DNA from 4 places in the Staphylococcus chromogenes genome. Region 2 is predicted to be linked to each of the others. Evidence: riboswitches for the same ligand, from Rfam matches in the RefSeq annotation. Region 2 holds a riboswitch; each other region holds the start of a gene.
The links. A riboswitch is a leader RNA that binds a small molecule or an ion and turns the genes downstream of it on or off. The one in region 2 is predicted to bind thiamine pyrophosphate.

Region 1: linked by a shared signal. The riboswitch ahead of PYW36_RS09600 (thiamine phosphate synthase) and the one ahead of tenA (thiaminase II) in region 2 are both predicted to bind thiamine pyrophosphate.
Region 3: linked by a shared signal. The riboswitch ahead of PYW36_RS08110 (ECF transporter S component) and the one ahead of tenA (thiaminase II) in region 2 are both predicted to bind thiamine pyrophosphate.
Region 4: linked by a shared signal. The riboswitch ahead of thiO (glycine oxidase ThiO) and the one ahead of tenA (thiaminase II) in region 2 are both predicted to bind thiamine pyrophosphate.

What each region holds. Positions count from the first base shown of each region.
Region 1 covers NZ_CP118953.1:1,967,040-1,970,436, reverse strand. The annotation lists gene PYW36_RS09610 (CHAP domain-containing protein) at 1-529, opposite strand, end outside; gene PYW36_RS09605 (Bax inhibitor-1/YccA family protein) at 811-1,446, shown strand; TPP riboswitch at 1,461-1,569, shown strand; gene PYW36_RS09600 (thiamine phosphate synthase) at 1,628-2,227, shown strand; gene thiS (sulfur carrier protein ThiS) at 2,211-2,411, shown strand; gene PYW36_RS09590 (thiazole synthase) at 2,413-3,180, shown strand; gene PYW36_RS09585 (ThiF family adenylyltransferase) at 3,180-3,397, shown strand, end outside.
Region 2 covers NZ_CP118953.1:734,787-738,183, forward strand. The annotation lists gene PYW36_RS03435 (YwpF-like family protein) at 1-61, opposite strand, end outside; gene PYW36_RS03440 (single-stranded DNA-binding protein) at 251-568, shown strand; gene PYW36_RS11300 (LysM peptidoglycan-binding domain-containing protein) at 1,038-1,844, shown strand; TPP riboswitch at 1,971-2,070, shown strand; gene tenA (thiaminase II) at 2,134-2,814, shown strand; gene thiD (bifunctional hydroxymethylpyrimidine kinase/phosphomethylpyrimidine kinase) at 2,816-3,397, shown strand, end outside.
Region 3 covers NZ_CP118953.1:1,655,212-1,658,608, forward strand. The annotation lists gene auxA (lipoteichoic acid stability factor AuxA) at 1-75, opposite strand, end outside; gene graF (glycopeptide resistance-associated protein GraF) at 401-532, shown strand; TPP riboswitch at 726-826, shown strand; gene PYW36_RS08110 (ECF transporter S component) at 941-1,522, shown strand; gene PYW36_RS08115 (ABC transporter ATP-binding protein) at 1,535-2,932, shown strand; gene PYW36_RS08120 (energy-coupling factor transporter transmembrane component T family protein) at 2,929-3,397, shown strand, end outside.
Region 4 covers NZ_CP118953.1:2,227,384-2,230,780, forward strand. The annotation lists gene PYW36_RS10895 (hypothetical protein) at 1-583, shown strand, start outside; gene PYW36_RS10900 (hypothetical protein) at 696-1,298, shown strand; TPP riboswitch at 1,320-1,422, shown strand; gene thiO (glycine oxidase ThiO) at 1,528-2,637, shown strand; gene PYW36_RS10910 (L-cystine transporter) at 2,712-3,397, shown strand, end outside.

The DNA.
Region 1 (3,397 bases), 1.0 Mb from region 2:
GCCATGTACATTGACCCCAGTCATATAAGTTTTGATGATTAAATGTTGGTGATGTATAGCCGCTATCTGGAGTTGTTGTTCCACTTGGTGATCCAGAAATTGTTGTGCTATTACCACCTGACCCTCCAGGGATAGTCAATGTTTGGTTAGGGAAAATAAGGTAACCATTAAGTTGGTTTGCATTCATGATGTCTTGTGCCGTTACGCCATATTGCGCAGCGATAATATCCAAAGATTCACCGGCACGTACAGTATGCGTTTGACCTTGTGATAATTGAGGCGCTGTTGTATTTTGACTATTATTCTCATTGCTTGACCCAATCGTCAATACTTGACCTGGAAAGATAATGTGGTTTGATAAGTTATTGTCTTGAGTAAGTTGATCTACTGAAACACCATATTGTTGTGCGATAGACCAAATAGATTCACCAGATTGTACCGTATGTTGTGTTGATGCCTCCGCATCCTGATGAACGAGTAATGCCGCTGCTCCAGAAGTGAATGTAAGTGCAAAAGCAAATTTTTTCAAGGTATTGCCCCCTTATTTCATAATTTGTTTCTCATAAATTTGATACGTATTTAAGATTCTCTTACATGGTATCAAAAATGAGGGGTGATATGTGACTTGTTACAAATGTGTAATATTGTAAAAAACAAAATTCAGTTTAATGAGCATTTGCAACTGGTGACACAATAGGACTTTAGACCTATACCCTATTTTAAGATAGACAAAATATTAAAATGGTTGTAATAATAGTGAGACTGTTTTAGCATAAAATAGTAAATTTGAAACAAAAAGGGGGGATTGTATTGTCAGCTCAAACAAGACCATCGGTGTCGAAGCATCCATTTCAATACGGAAAAGTTTGGCTATTTTTCACATATTATTGGGTGATATTTGGTATTGCCACGTATTTTGGACAATTTTTGCCGCTTGAATGGCGTAAACCCTTGTCTATTGTTTTACTTGTTTTAATCCTCTTAACGATGATTGTACAAAGGGCACGATTTAGTGGGCCCATCATGTCACATATCTACACAATCGTTTCTGGACTGTTATCTTATGCGGCTTTTACAGTAGCTTTACAAGATTTAGGACCGAGTGTTTTCTTTAAAAATGTTCTTTTAGCCATTGTCGGATTTATTATTTTTGGAATGATTGGTTTCTTTATGATAAAAGATGCCTCTAGTTTAGGAAAATATTTGTTTGTCACGCTTGTCGCATTAATTGTCGCGAGTTTAGTCGGTTGGTTTATCCATAATCCGATATATCATACACTTATTTCTGTGGTTGGCTTGTTGCTTTTTTTACTTTATACGTTGTATGATTTTAATAGAATGAAAAGAGGGGCCTATTCTCCAAGGGAAATGGGTTTCAATTTATTCTTAAACTTATTTAGAATCATCCGTTACGTGCTCAATCTTGCACGTTACGTTCGCCGATAAAATTAAATAATTGATGTTTCCACTGGAAGTGCCATGAATAATGGCTGAGATTAAAATAGTGATTTTAAAATTCCCGGACCTGATCCAGATAATGCTGGCGTAGGAAAGTGGCACGTATTCATGCATTAAAGCTATTTTTCTATGTCTAGAAAAGTAGCTTTTTTTATTGGAGGAATAAAATTTGATTATTGCAGTCACACCATATGAATTATTACATCGTCATCATCAACAACGTTTAATTCTAATTGAACCCTATATCGACGGAGTCATCTTACGGACACCTACTGAAGCTGATGATTTAAAGATTTGGGTTACAACATTAATAAATAAAGGATTTCCAAAGTCAAAAATCATCATCCATTCTAACGTGCAATGTGCTGAACAATTGGGCATTAGACGTATACATTTTCGTGAATATGAATGGCCAACTGCATTTCGTGTAGAAGAGTGGGAAGTAAGCATGTCCGTTCACTCGGAAAGCGCTATTGAATTTGCTAAAGTACAAGGTGCAAAGTTTGGACTTTATGGCCATTTGTTCAATACATCCTCTAAACACAATCAGCCCCCAAGGACGGTGAGTGAAGTCAGACAAGCTTTAAATTGTCATTTTCCTCTCGTCGCAATTGGCGGTATTAATGACACAACAGTTGCAGAGATACCTAGTAAATTTTCGGGGATTGCGATGATTGGTAGTGCGTTTCATCAAAACTTAGATGAATTTAAGTATATTGTTCAGCAATGGTATGAAAAAGGGGGTGAAGGCAGTGAATGTAGAAATTAATGGGCAATCCCAACTGTTAAATGAAGGAGCAACGGTGTTCGATCTCATTCAACAATTCGGTATAGAAAGTAAACGCATGGTCGTAGAATTAAACGGTCATGTAGTGAAACGTTCTTTATGGGATAAACAATCTCTTTCAGACAATGATCGGATTGAAATTTTAGAATTTGTAGGAGGCGGTTAAGTTGTTTAAAATAGCGGATTATACTTTTAACTCAAGATTATTTTTAGGAACAGGAAAGTTTGAAAATGCTGAAGTTCAAAAAAAAGCCATTCATATTTCAGAAACGGAAGTCTTAACTTTCGCCGTAAGACGTATGAGTTTATATGATGAAGCATTACCGAACCCTTTAGCTGAGGTGGATTTAGAGCAATTTATCACTTTTCCGAATACCGCGGGCGCTAAATCGGCAGAGGAAGCTGTGCGCATTGCAGAGATTGCGAATGAGGCTGGCATATGCGATATGATTAAAGTTGAAGTGATTGGCGATGACGATACGTTATTACCAGATCCGATTGAGACGTATAAAGCATGCGATATTTTGTTGAAAAAGGGCTATATCGTTTGCCCATATATTTCTGATGATGTCGTGTTAGCTAAACGTTTAGAACAATTGGGGGTTCATGCGATTATGCCACTGGCCTCTCCAATTGGGACGGGTCGCGGCCTTAGCAACCCACTCAATTTGCGTTATATAATAGAAAAAAGTCAGGTGCCTGTCATTGTTGATGCTGGCATAGGTTCTGCGAAAGATTGCGCTGAAGCCATGGAGCTAGGTGCAGATGCCATTTTATTAAATTCAGCGGTTTCTCGTGCTAAAGACCCTGTCAAAATGGCGGAAGCGATGAAAAAAGGCATTGAAGCGGGCAGACTTAGTTACGAAGCAGGGCGTATTCCTATTCGTTATAATGCTGTCCAATCAAGTCCATCCACAGGGTTAGGGTTTCTTTAATGAATCGCTATGATAGACAAATAAAGTACCCGGCTTTTGGTTTGAAAACGCAAAACAAACTCCAGCAGCTACATGTCCTTATAGTGGGAGTAGGGGCTTTAGGGAGTGGGATTGCAGAACAACTTGCAAGATGTGGCGTGGGCAAACTCACACTCATTGATAAAGATATAGTGACTTTTTCGAACTTACATCGGCAAAGTGGTTACATCGAGGAAGA
Region 2 (3,397 bases):
ACTCTGTTACAGTCCCATTTTCAGAAACGATTTGAAATCGTACCGCTTTAAATGTTTTCACTAGACGATCCCCCTAAAAAACTTTCTCAAGTTTACGAAAAATGTTTAATTAACTCCCATTATACCGTAATTCGTAAAAAATTTCTTAAAAGACCTAAAAAAATGAAGAACTCAACCCTCTCTTTTATGCTTTTTCGTGACTTGTCATTTATTTAGCTCAGCATGTAATATAAAGTCACCCAGAAGGGAGGTGCCATTAATAAATCAATTTCAAGTGACAGGGACGATTTCAAAGCCACCCCATTATTTTGACGCATCTGAGACGCCGTTTATTACATTTTCAATTAAAGTAAAAAGGAACTATCACAGCAAAAATGACAAACCGATTTATGATTTTCTTAGTTGTAAAGCATTTGGAGCAACGGCCACGTATATACATGAAACTTGTAAAGAGGAAGACCACGTGGCGATTACAGGACAGATTCAAACGCGACGGTTTGAATATCAAGGCGAGAGACGCTATGCTACAGAACTCGTGGTCTTCCAGTTAGAAAACTTTCCATTATAGACGTTTTTTAAGAAACCCAGTAATAGCCAATCCATACCCAATTAGAATATCCACCTGTGTTTATCCCAAAATCGTTTCAACGAACAATTCCAAACAAATATCATTATGGTCTTCAATATTTCTCATTTATTTCATCTTTTATTTTACATTTACTCCCATTAAAATTGCAGTATTTACAATTGCTCCATATTTCAAAGTAGTAAGACAGATTGTCAAAAGACGAGCCTGTCTTACTGCTCAATACATAGTTTTTTAAGAGGGATATAAAAAAATCAATTGTAAAAAGAGCGTTTTTTCATCCATTTTCCAAAAAACTTACATTTTAAATCACCTTTAAATGACGTTTGTAATATTTTTGTAACAAAAATGCCCGTTTATTTAATGTTGTTGTTACGGGACTGAAAAAGACTGGTGCTATATTATTTGTGAATATAAAAGATATCGATTCCGAATACTGGAGGATTATTAAATGAAAAAATTACTTTTAGCATCAACTACAGTTGGTTTATTAGCGGCTAGTCAATTTGCAACAAATGCAGAAGCAGCACCTCAAACTCAATCACAACTTCAAGAAGGTGTACACATCATTCAATGGGGTGACACTTTAAATAAAATTTCTGAAAAATACGATGTAACAGTTGACCAATTAAAAAAATGGAATAACTTAGAATCAGATGTTATTTATGCTGGAGATAAGTTATACGTGACTAAAGCAGCAGCGGCAGCTCATGGTTATGCAGCTTCTTCTGATTTTATCGTTCCAACTTCTAATAACAATCAAGCTTATACATCTTATAATCATTTTGCATATTCAGTTGAACCTACATCTTACAATCAATCATATACAACAGTAACACCGGCGGCATCTACTTCAAATAATACTTATACAACTTATGAAGCGCCAGTAACGCAAAGTGTTTCAAATGCAAATACTACTGTAACAACAAAGACTACATCTAACTATCAAGCACCACCAACAACAAAAGCAACATCAAATTATCAAGCTCCAACAACTGCAGGTAGTGGATCAGTCTATGAACAATTTATTAATGCAGGCGGATCTGCTGCAATGTGGAATGCAATCGTACTTCCTGAATCTGGCGGAAATCCAAATATTGTAAGCCCTAACGGCTACAGAGGTTTAGGTCAAACAAAAGAAGCATGGGGTACAGGTAGCGTTGCCACTCAAACTCAAGGTATGCTTAACTATGCTAACACGCGATATGGTTCAGTAGAACGTGCGATTCAATTCCGTCAAGCTAACGGTTGGTGGTAAGAGAGATTTTATTATCACTCCAGGCATTGATGTTCACTCAGAAATTAAAGCAATTTCTGAGTGAACGTCAATGCTTTTTTTATTGCTATTCAAGTTAAGATTTGTTAATTTAAAATTAATCACATAAAAGACTACTAGGGGAGCCTTTTGGCTGAGATGAATCGAATTCAGACCCTTTGAACCTGATTGAGTTAATACTCGCGTAGGAAAGTAGCGTAGACATTGAAACCTTTTATCATGACTGGGCTACTTTATTGTAGTCTTTTTTCATTTTGAAAGGAGTTTTTTTATGTTATTTTCTGAAAGTGTAAAACAAGAAGCCTCTCCAATAATTGAAGCGATTTATCACGATGATTTTATTCAAGGAATGATAAGAGGGGATATTTCAAAAGCGGCGATTCAACATTATTTACGTGCAGATGCACGGTATTTATTTGAGTTTGCTAAAATCTATTCGCTTTTAATACCTAAAGTTACTTCAAAAAAAGAAATCCAATTTTTAACTGAACAAATCGAGTTCTCTGCTTCAGGTGAAGTAGAGGCACACCATATTCTCGCAGATTACGTAAAAGTCCCTTATAATGAAATTATTAAAGAAGGTGAGTGGTATCCTTCTGCAGATCATTATATAAAACATATGTATTTCAATGCTTATCATTATGACAATGTCGCTTATACGATTGCTGCGATGGCGCCTTGTCCATACGTGTATCAACAAGTAGCGTTGAAAGCTTTACGTGAAGAAGATTTTGCAAACGACCATCCTTTAAAACCATGGTTTGAATTTTATGCAAAAGGAATGGATGAATTGATGCAACATATTGACCAGTGGCTCAATAAATGTGCGGACAATGCGACTGAAGAGGAAAAAAACCGATTAAAACGTAATTTTTTAGAAAGTACAGTTCATGAAAAACAATTTTTTAATATGTCTTATCATCAAGAAACTTGGGAATTTGGAGGAAGATAACATGAAATCCCTAAATATTGCTTTAACGATTGCAGGTACAGACCCTTCTGGAGGGGCAGGCGTGATGGCTGATTTAAAATCGTTTCATGCCTGTGGCGTCTATGGTATGACTACGATTACGAGTATCGTGGCTCAAAATTCACTGGGCGTACAACATATTCATCATTTAGAACCTTCTTGGTTAGAAGAACAACTTGAAAGTGTCTATTCCGATGAACTACCTCAGGCACTAAAAACGGGAATGATTCCGACACCAGAGATGATGGACATTGTTGCACGATATGTAAAAAAACAAACGATTCCCTATGTGATTGATCCTGTAATGGTGGCTAAAAGTGGAGACTCATTAATGGAAGAGAGTGTACGACAATCATTGAAGGATGTTCTATTGCCACTAGCCGATATTGCCACACCCAATATTCCAGAGGCTGAAGAAATTACAAAGATGACGATTCAAACAGAAGCCGACATCAAGAAAGCGGGACACTTTTTCTTAAATGAAATTGGAACGAAAGGTGTTATCCTTAAAGGAGGACATCTTGAAGGCGAGGCATGCGATTATTTATTTACTAAAGAAGACATG
Region 3 (3,397 bases), 920 kb from region 2:
AATACTTAGTAAAATAGAAACTGCACCGATGATATAACTATAAATCACCTCGGTGTATTTATTAAACAAAGACATCCGCTTCACCTCACAATTATTATATACGAAGACGCAGTTCATGTCTTTATAAAAAAGAAATCTCATTCTTTAGATGGAGAAACATTTATTGCGCGAGATTTTAGCAAAATCACGTATTTTTTATAAATCAATTATGAACATACCACTTTCAATGTATTTAAATATATTATCTTTTTGTAGCAATTTAAAACATACTTTTTTAGTACGAATTTTACATTCCTGTATTATACCAAAAGTTACATATGTTTGTACCCTTTCTTCTCATGTTTATTATTTTTAAATACGGGAATGTTTTTAGAAGAATACATTAAAGGAGCGATGTATCATGTCTAAAGAAGATATTAAAAAAGCAGCAGAAAATGCTAAAGACAAAGAACAAGAATTAAAAGATAAAAAAGACGACACAAAAGATGGCGTTGAAAAAACGAAAGACGATATTCAAAGTACTTTTGACTAATTATTAAAGTATCTCAATATTAAGAGACGAGCGAATAAGCCCGTCTCTTTTTTGATTTGCATTATAGTGATTATATATTGTTTGAATCACATGTTAAAAATTTAAAACTGGACTTTTTTTCAATGAATATTACCCGTTTCATAACATTGACATTCGCACAAGTCAGGTGTATATTAACGTTATTAATTAAATAGAAACGCACTAGGGGTGTGAAAACTGAGATGAGGTATTCACCTCAAACCCTTTGAACCTGAACTAGATGATACTAGCGTAGGAAAGTGTGATGACAACTCAAATTCAACAGATGACGTATGTCTTCTTCCGTTCTCAATAATGATTTGTAGTTTCAAATACACTTTCACACAGTACCTAGTTCAGGTGCTGTGTTTTTTATTGAGGAGGATATTTATGCGTAAGAAGCAAGGGTTAACTTTATCTGATATTTTGGTTACTGTACTTATTGCGGTCATTTTTGCAGTCATTTATAACATTTGGTGGATTGCATATTATACGGTTCAACCTATCGGATTGCATATTGATCAACTGATGTACGGCATGTGGTTTGCTGCAGCCGTTGTCGCTTATTTAATCATTCCGAAAATGGGGATTGCTTTAATTGCTGAGTTTGCAGCGGGTGCTGGAGAAACCATTGTCATGGGTCGATTTGATATTCCTACTATTATATATGCCATTCTTCAAGGTTTAGCTTGTGAAATTGTGTTTGCGATTTTCAAATACAAATCTCGTACATTTATGGTAAGTCTACTTGCAGGTATGGCAGCTGCGCTCATTAGCTTTCCAGTAGATTGGTATTATGGTTATTTGAATGAAGTAGCGACATGGAATTTAATTTTACTCATTGTTTTCCGTTTAATTAGTGGTGCGATACTTGCAGGTGTGTTCCCTTATTTTCTTGTAAAAGCACTAGACAAAACCGGAGTTACGAAATTATTTCGTCCTGCATCAAAAGAGGATTATGACACGTTATAAGGAGTATGCCAGGTGTTAAAAGCAACAAATTTACGATTAAAATACCCGAGTGCGCCACATAAAATTTTTGATGGACTCGATATCGAAATTAAAGATAAAGAAAAAGTACTTTTACTAGGCCCTTCTGGTTCTGGTAAAAGTACACTATTAAATGTTTTAAGTGGAATTGTTCCCCACTTAATTGATTTACCTATGAAATACGATTCATTAACCATTTCACAAAATGCGGGCGTTATTTTCCAAGATCCTGATGCACAGTTTTGTATGCCACAAGTAAATGAAGAATTAGCATTTATTCTTGAAAACTTACAAATACCACGAAAAGAAATGGATGCGAAAATCCAAGCAGCACTAGAAGCAGTTGGTCTTGATATTAATCCAAAGCAAGCTATTCATCAACTCAGTGGAGGCATGAAACAAAAACTCGCGATTGCTGGAACATTGCTTCAACAAACTGACACGCTCTTTTTAGATGAACCTACAGCAATGCTCGATACTGAAGCAACAGAAAATCTTTGGCAACTCTTACGTACACTTTGGAAAGATCAAACCGTATTGATTGTCGAACATAAAGTAGAACACATTTGGGATTACGTCGATCGTGTCATTTTAATGAATCAACATGGGCAAATCATTCAAGAAGGCGCGCCAAATGATATTTTAGAGCACTACGAAGACATCTTAAGTGAATATGGTGTGTGGCATCCAAAAGCTTGGAATCATGCGCCCAAACCACTATTAACAGATACAACTTCCCCCGCTTTCGAATTACATTTCCATGAAGGCGTCATTCAACGAGGGAAAAGGACATTGTACACAGTAGAAAATTTTAAAATTCAAGCTGGGGATTGGGCGATTATTACTGGAAAAAATGGAACAGGAAAAACGACTTTTTTTGAGAGTTTAATGCAACTCATTCCTTATAAAGGAACGGTCACCTTTAATCATACACCCGTGCGTAAACTTAAATTTGCCGCCTCTCATCTGTTTCTTGTTTATCAAAATCCAGAACTTCAATTCCTTCAAAACTCTGTGTATGACGAAATATTAATTAATTTTACACACTTTGATCAAGTCAACGCCCAAAAGGAAGTAGAAGATATTTTAGCGCATTTAGATTTAACGCATGTCAAAGACCAGCATCCATTCGAACTATCAATGGGACAAAAACGTCGTTTAAGCGTTGCAGTAGCTTTGAGTACTTCTGCAGATATCATCTTATTGGATGAACCTACTTTTGGGTTAGACAGTCATAATACGTTTAAGCTTATTGACTTATTTCAAGAACGTATTCAAAAAGGTCAAGCAATTATTATGATTACCCATGACCCTGAAATCATTGCGCGCTATCCTTCTAAACATTTTATTATAGACCATGAGAAAATGTATGAAAGTGGGAATGTGCAATGATTGAATCATGGAAGACACGTCATACTTTTATGGATGATGTAAATATTATTACAAAGTTATTTATCGGTATTGCCTTATTTTTCATGGTCATTTTTATACACAATTTTGATGTGATGCTCTATCTTGTCGCGCTTATGTTTATATTTATGTTATTCATGAGCGGCGCTAAATTACACATTTTGATGGGATTTGTAGCGTTTACGTTACTATTTGCGCTAAGCTCATCATTATTTATGATTTTTTACGGGTCAGGCCAACACGAATTGTTCAAATTTGGGTTTGTGCATATTACAGTGGAAAGTCTCGTTCGTGGTCTACACCTTTCTTTAAGAACGCTTGTAGTCAGCTTTTTCGGACTGTCCATTGCCTTTTCTTCCCAAGTTATTACCGTATTTTATAGTTTTATGCAGCACTTGCGTGTAAAACCTAAAATAGCCTACGCCTTTATGGCTGCGTTTCGTATGT
Region 4 (3,397 bases), 790 kb from region 2:
GGACGAATCGGTCTTTGTGCAATCTTTAAAAACTGAAAAGACACAAAACGATTACGTCTTTTTAGTGGGCATTGACAATGATAAAGTGGTTAGTTTTTCAACTGCACACTATGAAGCAACAACAAATACAGGTTTTATCGTTTATTTAATTGCTGAGCCTGGCGATCACTGTGAAACGTATTTAGCTGAAACATTAAACGAGGTAGAAAAAGGCGTGAACCGTTTATCACATCAACTCCATGGTCGTGATGTGAATTTCTTTATGTTTGAATCTACTCTCGAAAGTGAAGATGTCGATGAACAAACTGCTAAGGATATTGCTTTTCGTCGCCGTTTCTTAACAGAACATGGATTTGAAAAACAAACACAAATCGACTACGTACAACCTTCCCTCGACCGTAATGGGAAACCTGTACCGCTAGACCTTTACAATAAGGCAAATATTCCTTTGACAAAGGATATTTACGGCACAAGCGTTAAGTCTTGCTATATTTTAAAATATGTCTTTGCCAATCGTATTCCACGTCGAGTGATTTATCCGTTATTGATTAAAATGAATTTAAGTAAAGATATGAATGCATAAGTCCTTGAAATCCCTTCTTAAAGCCGTTACAATAATGTAGAGGTAAGGCTGACGGGTCACTGAACTCAGACTACCGTGGGTCTAAATAGACTGACAGAAAGGATTCATTCATATGCTAACAAAAGAGTTTGCACTTAAATCAGAGCTTAGCGAAAAACAAGTGCGTAAAATTGTACAGCACCTAGAAGAACGTGGCTACCAGTTGAAAAAAACCGAATATAGAGGCCGTGAAGCGACCGACTTTCAAGAAGAGGATATCGAATTATTCCAAGAAATTGCTGAACGTGTCGGCCGTACGAACAGTTATGAACTCGCATTCGAAGAGCTCGAAAAAGAAAAAGACTTTTTACAAGTCATCGTAAAAGAAAATCCTGATAACTTACCATCAGATCAACAATTTCCACAAGTGATGCAAGAGTTAAAAGCTGAAATCAACAAAATGCGCGAAGAACGTCAATTATTAGGACAAATGATTTCACAAGTTCATCAACAACAAGAAGAATTAAAAACATTACATAATCAACTCAATAATCAACTCGAAACAAATACAAAATCATTAAACGCAATGACAGAACATCAAAAACTTCAAGCTGAACAGTTAACAAAAACACAAGAAAGCATTGAAACACAAACAAAAGAACAAAAAGAATTGGCGACTACAATTAAAAACAGTCACCAACAAAAAGGATTTTGGGCACGCCTATTCGGAGGCTAAGCCTTTATCATAAAATTAAATACGATGTGCTAGGGGTGCTCTAATTGAGCTGAGAAAGATGTCATCTTAACTCTTTGAACCTGAAGTGGTTAGTACCAACGAAGGGAAGCTATTTTAACTTATGAATTGAATGTATACACTTTACTGAACTTATAGAAAATAGGCCTACATTCTTTCTCACCATGAATCTAGGGCGCGACCTCTTGCACATTGTGTAGGAGGTTTTTTTATGGAACAAATTGTGATTATTGGTGGAGGTGTAATAGGACTCTCTATTGCACGTCATCTTGCCGACGCTCACTGCGAGGTTTCTATTATTGATCGTTCGACACCGAGAATGAATGCATCTTATGCAGCAGGAGGAATGTTAGGGGCACAAAATGAATTTTTCGAAGAGAGTCCACTTTATCGTTTGGCGATGAAAAGTCGTGCATTAATGCCAAATACTGCCTATCGTTTACATCAAGAGACAGGCATTGATATCGAATTTCAATCCTATGGGCTCATTAAACTTGCGACAGAGACGCGTCATGTTAACGCTCTACGCGCTCAGTATACATTTTTAAAACAAGATGATCACCGTCTCCATTGGTACAACAACCATGCACTTCAACAACATTTTCCTCAACTTAATCCTGAGACGACGGCGGCATTCAAAATACATGATGATGGCCAAGTGAATGCGCATTTATACACAAAAGCGCTCACACAAGCAGTAGCCTTACAAAAAAATACAACTCTTCATTTAAATACAGAAGTCTTAGACATCACTCAACACGTGGAAGGGGGTTATACATTAAACACTTCTGCATGTCACATTCATGCGAACATCTTAGTGGTTGCGGCCGGCGCATGGAGTGGTCAATTACTCCAATCTTTAAATGTGGACCTTCCTACTCGTCCAGTAAAAGGCGACGTCAAACTTATACAAGCCTCCCGCCCGATTCTGAATACAACCTTATTTAATATGAATGGGTGTTATATCGTTCCTAAAAAAACGAATCGCTATTTAATAGGTGCAACTTCAGAAGTAGACAATTGGTCCACTCAAAACCATCCCGATAATTTAAAATGGTTAGATGCTAAAAGCCAAGCCATGCTCCCCCAATTGAGACATGAACAGACCCTCAAAACGTGGACTGGTATTCGTCCAATTACAGAAGACGGCTGGCCCGTGATGGGCAAAGCTTCAGACACGCTATTTGTTTCAACCGGCCACTATCGCAATGGTATTCTTCTATCTCCGATTGTAGGGAAACTCATAGCGCAAGCGATTCAAGGAGATTCAGAAGCCTTACGTGAGCTCCAACCCTTTTCACCACAAATTCGACAAAAATAAAAAGAGCTTGCTTTTAAGTGTCTTACCGATTATCCTTATTATATAAATCGGAATTAGAAGGAAGCGTACACATTATGTCAACATTATTCATTATTATTAACTTAGTCGTTTTCGTCTTAGCACTCATCGGGCTTTGGTGGATGGCTAAAAAACATATTAAATTCCCTAAACGTGTCTTTCTCGCACTCGGTTTAGGGATTGTTTTAGGTTTAATCTTACATCTCACATACGGTTCAAGTAGTAAAATCACGACGCAAACAACTGAATGGATCAGTATTGTCGGAGAAGGTTATATTTCTTTATTAAAAATGATTGTAATCCCGTTAGTTTTTGTATCAATTGTCGTTGCATTTACAAAAATTGACATCGGCGAAAAGTTCGCAAAAATGGGCGGACTCATTTTTATGTTTTTAATTGGAACTGTGGCCATTGCTGCAGTCGTAGGCATTGTTTATGCGATGCTTTTTGGCTTAGACGCCTCTTCTATCGACCTTGGCCAAGCTGAAAATGCACGTAGTTCTGAAATTACGAGCCAGGCGAAAGAAATGACAGCTACAACTTTACCAACACAAATTTTAGAATTATTACCTGCAAATCCATTTTTAGATTTCACAGGCGCACGTGCAACATCGACTATCGCGGTTGTTATTTTTGCTGCATTTATCGGTTTTGCCTTTTTACGTGTTTTACGTAAAGAACCTGAAAAAGGTCATATTCTTAAACGGGGTATCGATGCCATTTACGCACTTGTCATGGCGAT